DNA from 2 places in the Pseudoalteromonas sp. AWM4_233 genome. Region 2 is predicted to be linked to the other one. Evidence: riboswitches for the same ligand, from Rfam matches in the RefSeq annotation. Region 2 holds a riboswitch; the other holds the start of a gene.
The links. A riboswitch is a leader RNA that binds a small molecule or an ion and turns the genes downstream of it on or off. The one in region 2 is predicted to bind lysine.
Positions count from the first base shown of each region.

Region 1: linked by a shared signal. The riboswitch ahead of lysC (lysine-sensitive aspartokinase 3) and the one ahead of dapA (4-hydroxy-tetrahydrodipicolinate synthase) in region 2 are both predicted to bind lysine.

Region 1 covers NZ_JBSWSZ010000001.1:1,674,586-1,678,006, reverse strand. Annotated here, with positions in the region: gene ACXAC4_RS07490 (sodium-dependent transporter) at 1-107, opposite strand, end outside; gene lysC (lysine-sensitive aspartokinase 3) at 302-1,648, opposite strand; lysine riboswitch at 1,730-1,903, opposite strand; gene nhaD (sodium:proton antiporter NhaD) at 2,034-3,281, opposite strand.
Region 2 covers NZ_JBSWSZ010000001.1:3,549,120-3,552,540, forward strand. Annotated here, with positions in the region: gene ACXAC4_RS16110 (TraB/GumN family protein) at 1-409, shown strand, start outside; gene ACXAC4_RS16115 (hypothetical protein) at 549-1,169, shown strand; lysine riboswitch at 1,366-1,558, shown strand; gene dapA (4-hydroxy-tetrahydrodipicolinate synthase) at 1,673-2,557, shown strand; gene ACXAC4_RS16125 (2,3,4,5-tetrahydropyridine-2,6-dicarboxylate N-succinyltransferase) at 2,569-3,309, shown strand; gene ACXAC4_RS16130 (PLP-dependent decarboxylase) at 3,309-3,421, shown strand, end outside.

The sequences.
Region 1 (3,421 bases), 1.9 Mb from region 2:
GCAGCTTGGGTAGGAAAGCCCCAAATATTTCCAAGCCCTACAGCAGCACCAGCAGCTGCCAAAACAAAGCCTAGGCGACTTTGAAAGCCATCACGCAATTGAGCCATTTTGATATCTTTATGTGTTTGTTATAGACGGGTGAGTATACGCAAGTTAAAACCCTTTGCGAAGCAACTGAGTTTAATAACATAGAGTTTCTAGTTATGGTACTGACACTTTCTATCAAATATTTGTATTAAAAAAGCGAGCTGAGCATTAATGCTCAGCTCGCTTTTTTTAAACTTAACAATGAAACGCCTTCTTAACACGCTTCTAGCAGTTGCGCATGTATCGACTGAACAACGTTATCTGATTCACTTTGTTCAACTAAGAAACACAAATTGTGCTTGCTAGCGCCATGGCAAATTAATCGAATGTTAAAGTCTTTAAGCACATTCATAAAATTCACTTCGTGTTGACGAAGCTGGATCTCAGAACCAATCAGGGCAACCAATGTCAGATTGGTCTCTACCGTTACATGACAGAATTCACTCAACTCTTCTAAACACGCTTGATCTAGTTCAGGTCTAGAAGAACTCAATGCATTATCAAGTGTGATGGCAACACTTATCTCAGAAGTGGTTACCAAATCTACCGAGATATTATATTTACTTAAAATCGTAAAAATACGTGCTAAAAAGCCGCTCGCCAATAACATTTCTGGGCTCTTTAACGTTAAAAGAATCTGATTTTTACGTTGTGTAACGGCTCTGATCCCAGCTTTTGATTCGGTTTCTTTTTCAATCCAAGTACCACCGGCTTGAGGTTCGCGACTAGAACCAACAAAGACAGCTATACCGCTGCGACTCGCAGGTAAGATGGTTGCTGGGTGTAATACCTTTGCACCAAAAGTGGCCATTTCAGCCGCTTCATCAAAGCTCAATCGTGCAATCGGTGACGCTTTTTTACATAAACGAGGATCTGTGCTGAATATGCCTACAACATCTGTCCATATCTGTACGCTTTGTGCACCTATCGCTTCCGCCAATAATGCGGCGCTGTAATCTGAACCACCTCTGCCTAGCGTGGTTGTTTGCCCATACGTATCACTGCCAATAAAACCTTGTGTTACTAATACTTTGTCTGCAAGTTGTGGCAATAAATGCTGCTCTGCTGCATTTGCAGTTGCACTCACGTCAGGCGTCGCTTTCCCAAACTGGTTATCAGTTTTAAGTACTTGGCGTACATCAAACCTATCAGCAGCAACCCCTAGATTACGTAATACTTGAGTGAATAGAAAAGAGGATAGTCGCTCACCGAAGCTAAGCATTTCATCACATTGCTGTGCACTTAACGCAGGTAGTTCAGCAAGCTGTTCAAACTCGCTAATTGTTTGAGAAAAGCCGGCTGCTAAGTCTGCATCTAGTGTCAGTTTTTCTAAAATGGCGTCCTGGATATCAAGTACTGCTTTAACAAGAGTTTTACGCTCTGCTAAATCAGCTTTTTGCTGAGTTAATGTCACTAGGTGATTAGTAACACCTGCACTGGCACTCACTACTACAATACGTACTTGATTATCATCATGAATAATTTGTGCACAGCGATGCATTGCTTCAAAATTGGCGACACTTGTACCACCAAACTTAGCAACTGTGAACTGGGAAGTCATTTTATCTCCTTTATGAACACTGTGTGTTCAACATCAATAAGGAGAACTCGGCAAGAATATACGGATAGATTTGATATGCTCATTGCCAGAAGCTCTCCACCATAAATCGGTGACAGTTCCGAGGATTCAGCCTCGTAAACCGAAAAATAGCAGCGACGTACTGATATTCTTCTCGGCGAACACTTCCCTCACTGACCGTCATCGGTATACGTCACCTCAAACCAGCTACCTAAGTTTCGCGCCTCTTCTGTTTATTTTGCGTAATCTAAGATGAACTTAGGCAAAATAAAACCCGCGCAAACGCAAGTTTGTGCGGGTTTTTAAAAAGTAACTTTTAGACGTCTAGGTGTCAAGTACTGTTTTAACTAATTTGTACTTAAAGCTTCTAAATCATCATGCCTGCGTAATAAGCACCTACATAACCTACTGAATAAGCTATAAGTAGATAAAAGAACATACGTAAGTAGCTCACAAATGTCAGTGCTTTAACCTTGTTCATTGCAATAATGCCTGCAGCAGAGCCGATGATCAGCATTGAACCACCAACTCCCGTTGCATAGGTAAACATTAGCCACTGCTGTGTAGACATAGTGATATCAGCTTTTAAAAGTGCCGCAGTTAAAGGCACGTTATCTACTGCTGCAGACATAATACCAACAATGTAATTCGCATACTCGGGTTTTAGATAGTCATACAACTGAGTGAACTTAACTAAGAAACCCACTTCTTTTAGTGCGCCAACCACAAGTAGGATACCAACGAAGAACAGCAGCGTGTCGTATTCTATCTCGCGAATGTAGTCAATAATTTTACGGTTTACGTCTTTTTTACGCATTAAGAACTGAGCAACTAAGAACATCAGTGACAAGCCAAATAACATGGTTAATAAAGGTGGCACTTGATACTCAACACTCAAAAATAAAGTAGAAAAAACCGTTAATGCAAAAATACACGCTATTGTTACATCCGTTTTCTCGATACGACGTGTTTGTTCTTTTTCAAACACAATCGTTTCATTCATGCCAAATGACAGCAATGTAGCCAACACGATTACGCTCACAATCGCTGGAGCCACGAGCAATAATAAGTCTGGAATGGTTACTTTATCGGCAAGAAATATCATAAGTGTTGTCACATCGCCTGTGATCAATGATACTCCCCCTGAGTTGACACTAAATATGATTAAAGTTGCATATTTTATAAGCTTCTTTGGGTCTAATTTCAGCGACATAACAACAGCTAATGAAATAAGCGTTGCTGTAATATTGTCTGAAATTGACGAAAATACAAAAGCGGCAATGCCAACTAGGAACATGAGTTTACGTTCGCTGATTTGTGATGGCATGACACGGTGCACGATATTTTGTATAAAGCCTTTAGAGTTTAGATAAGCGACGAAAGTCATGGTGGCCATTAAAAATAGCCACAAGGTTGCTATCTCTAATATGTTGTGGTTTAGCTCATGTTGTACATTTTCTGGGCTTTGACCATGTATTGGAGAGATAAAGGCGATAATCCAACATAAAGTACCAAAAAAAAGTGTAGTTTTGGCCTTGTTTACATGGATTATATCCTCTATAACGATGAGCACAAAAGCTATCGCTATCAGTGTTAGGATTATAGTAGTAACCATAATGCGTAAACAACCTGTGTTTAAAAATTAACAAAAATGGTGGGTAACGTAAGTCGGCGCAGATTCTAGCATTATAGGTACATGTAAGCTATCAATATAAGTATAAAATACGGTCTTTTTTCACAAAAAAGACACAAAGT
Region 2 (3,421 bases):
CATTGCCCATGCTAAGAAACATAATAAGCCTATCGGCGAGTTAGAAACTTTAGAGCAACAACTAGAAATGCTGAGTTCGCTAGGTGTAAAGAGCGACTTAATGATAAGCACTACGCTTGCGCAATTAAAAGACGTTGAGCAGTACTTTCTAGATTTAGTTAATGCCTGGAAAAAAGGCGATATGGACACCTTAAACAAGTATTACCAACTTAGCTTTGATGATTCTGACTATGGTAAGTTCAGTGAAGAAGTAATGCTGACTCAGCGTAATAATAATTGGGTTGAACAATTAACACCAAGATTGACAAAAGAGTCATTATTTATTGCTGTGGGCGCCCTTCACTTGCCTGAAAAGCATGGCTTAATCACTCAGTTAAAAGCACAAGGTTTTAATGTAACTCGCTTATAACTCAGTTGGTTAAACCCTTACTGCACAGGCAATAGCGTTTCTTTTCGCTGTTGCCTTAAAATTTTTTTAAATTCTTTTAAACCTTTTTCAACCCGCCTGTCGTCTAACTTATTAAACAACATCAATCAGGGTGACGACGATGAAAAAACTATTATTAGCTGCTTTAACCACTGCTGTTATTTCTGCGCCAGTTTGGGCCGAAGATTCTAGAACCATTGAGCAATCATTTAATCTTGAAAACAGCACAGAATTAGAAATTGATTTTCCAGTTGGCAGCCTAGAAATGACTAGCTACGATGGCGATCAAATCCAAGTCACTATTCGCTTAGAGCCAAAAGATAATGATGGCTGGTTTACTGATAAAGTCGATTTAAGCGCAGTACAGCTAAAATCGTCGCGTCAACGCCAAGAGTTATCACTGTCTATTGATGATGATAATTTAGAGCAAACTTGGGAGGTCAAAGTGCCTAAAAGTATGCGTCTAGATGTTGAAGTCGGTGTCGGTAAAATTGAAATACAAGCACTTGAAAATACAGCGGATGTTGAAGTAGGTGTGGGCAAAGTGCGTATCGACACAGCCATTGATGACTTCAAACAAGTTAACCTTGAATCCGGTGTAGGTAAAACGAGTCTATCTGGTTTTGCGGGCAAAGCTCAGTCTCATAAAAAAATGGTCAGCTCACAAACAGAATACTTCGGCTCTGGCCAATACAACTTAGAAGTTGAAGTGGGTGTAGGCAATATCAAAGTACGCCACTAAGCTACGACACTTAATTTAACAAACTCCCTTTGCCCGGTCTTGTACCGGGCTTTTTGCTCTCTTTTACACCCTTGTTTATAACCTCAGGTTTTAAAGAGATGATTTTTTAATCCCCTTTGCTTGACACCTAGACGGCTAAAATGTTTCAATGCCGCCTCACCCTATTTGAGCGCAGTGGAGCATTGTCTCGGCTGCCAGGGCTGGAAGAGGTGCGTTATTCAGGTAGCGCGGTTGAGGAGAGCAAACTCCGTTGATGCCGTAGCGAGGGGAACTAACGCCGAGAAGCAAGCGTATTTGCTAGACGTTTACTTCGGGCGACTGGGCTGAATCCCAGCGACTGTCACCAATTGCGCAAGACGCAAGAATTTTGGTGGAGAGCTTCTGGTCTTAGAATAAATAAGGCCAGTTTGCCTTATCTTTTTTAAGTCCATTGCTCTTCGAATTTTAATTGTTCGAAGTATGGACACCCTCCTTACTCCGAACATGCTATAAGTTCGGTAGAGATGAAATCACAATACGATTTATCCAACTATCCTTTATGGACAGCTTTGGTGACGCCTTTTGACGCGCAAGACCAAGTTGACTTTGACACACTTACAACACTCGTCCGTCAGCAAGAACAAGCAGGCAATGGTATTTTGTTGCTTGGTAGCACAGGTGAAGGCTTAGCACTTACCCTGTCTGAACAACAAGCGATTGTTGAATTTGTTTGTAACTTGGCACCTAACGTCCCCCTTATGGTCGCGGTAGGTGGTATCAACTTACAAGAACAATTAGCTTGGGTTGAGTTTTGCAATCAGCACCCTATTCACGCTTACCTACTTGGCTCACCGCTTTATGCCAAACCGGGTGTAATTGGTCAGACTCAGTGGTTTGATGCATTACTTAACGCCACTGACTTACCTTGTATGCTTTACAACGTACCGGGTCGCAGTGCCGTCGAAGTGTCACCACAAGTACTAAAGAATCTTGCACACCACGACAACTTATGGGCGTTAAAAGAAGCCAGCGGCGACATCAGTAAATTTGAGCAATTCCGTGAAGCAGCGCCTGAGTTGGCCATTTATAGTGGCGACGATGGGTTGATCCCCTACTTTGCTCAAGCGGGCGCAAAAGGCCTAGTTTCGGTTGCAGCCAATGCCTGGCCAGAGCAAACCGCTGAGTTTGTGCGTCGCTCTTTAGCAGGTACTTATCCGAACTTATTCACCACCTGGACGCAAGCTGTAAATAGCTTGTTTAGTGTCGCCAACCCAATTCCTGTCAAAGTGCTCATGCACCAACAGGGAACTCTGGCAACACCGAATCTTCGTCCTCCTCTTACGCACCTAGAACTGCAATGTAATGCAGCGATTGAGCGTGCAAACGACACAATTTTATCTTGGAATTAAGGCAGTAAAACATGAGCTGGTTAGAACTATTAAACAATTTAGAAAACGGTAGCGTACGTGCGGCAACTCAAGACGAGCAGGGCAACTGGCACGCCAACGTGGAAGTAAAGCAAGGCATTTTAGAAGCATTCAGAAACGGCACGAACGTTGAATTCCCAGGTGGTTTTGTTGATAAAGACAACCTAGCACCACAAGGTTTCAATGCAGAACAAAACGTACGTATGGTTCCAGGTGGCTCAAGTGTACGTCGCGGCGCCTATGTGGCATCTGGCACAATCATTATGCCACCAGCGTATGTAAACATAGGCGCATTCATCGATGAAGGTACTATGGTAGACAGCCATGCACTAGTTGGCTCATGTGCACAAGTAGGTAAAAACGTTCACCTAAGTGCAGCTGTGCAACTAGGTGGTGTATTAGAGCCTGTTGGTGCAAGCCCAGTGGTTATCGAAGATGATGCGTTTATCGGCGCAGGTTGTGTGATCGTTGAAGGTGTGGTTGTTAAGAAAGGGGCTGTACTTGCACCAGGTGTACGTTTATCTGCAACCATTCCTGTTTACGACTGTGTGAACGAGCGCGTATTAGAAAAAGGCGAGCCAATCCCTGAGAATGCGATTGTTATTCCTGGTTCTCGTCCGTCTTCAAGTGCATGGGGCCGCGAGCAAGGCTTAAGTATGTCATGTGCTTTAATTGTTAAATACCGCGATGAGCAAAGCGATGCGTCTTTAATCCTTGAAGAGGTATTACGCTAATGAGCTTTTTGAGCACACCGCTACGTCAGCATATCACTGCGATAAGTGAACAGAACGACACACCGTTTTTTGTCTATGACCTAGATGCGTTATACGCGCATTTAAAACCACT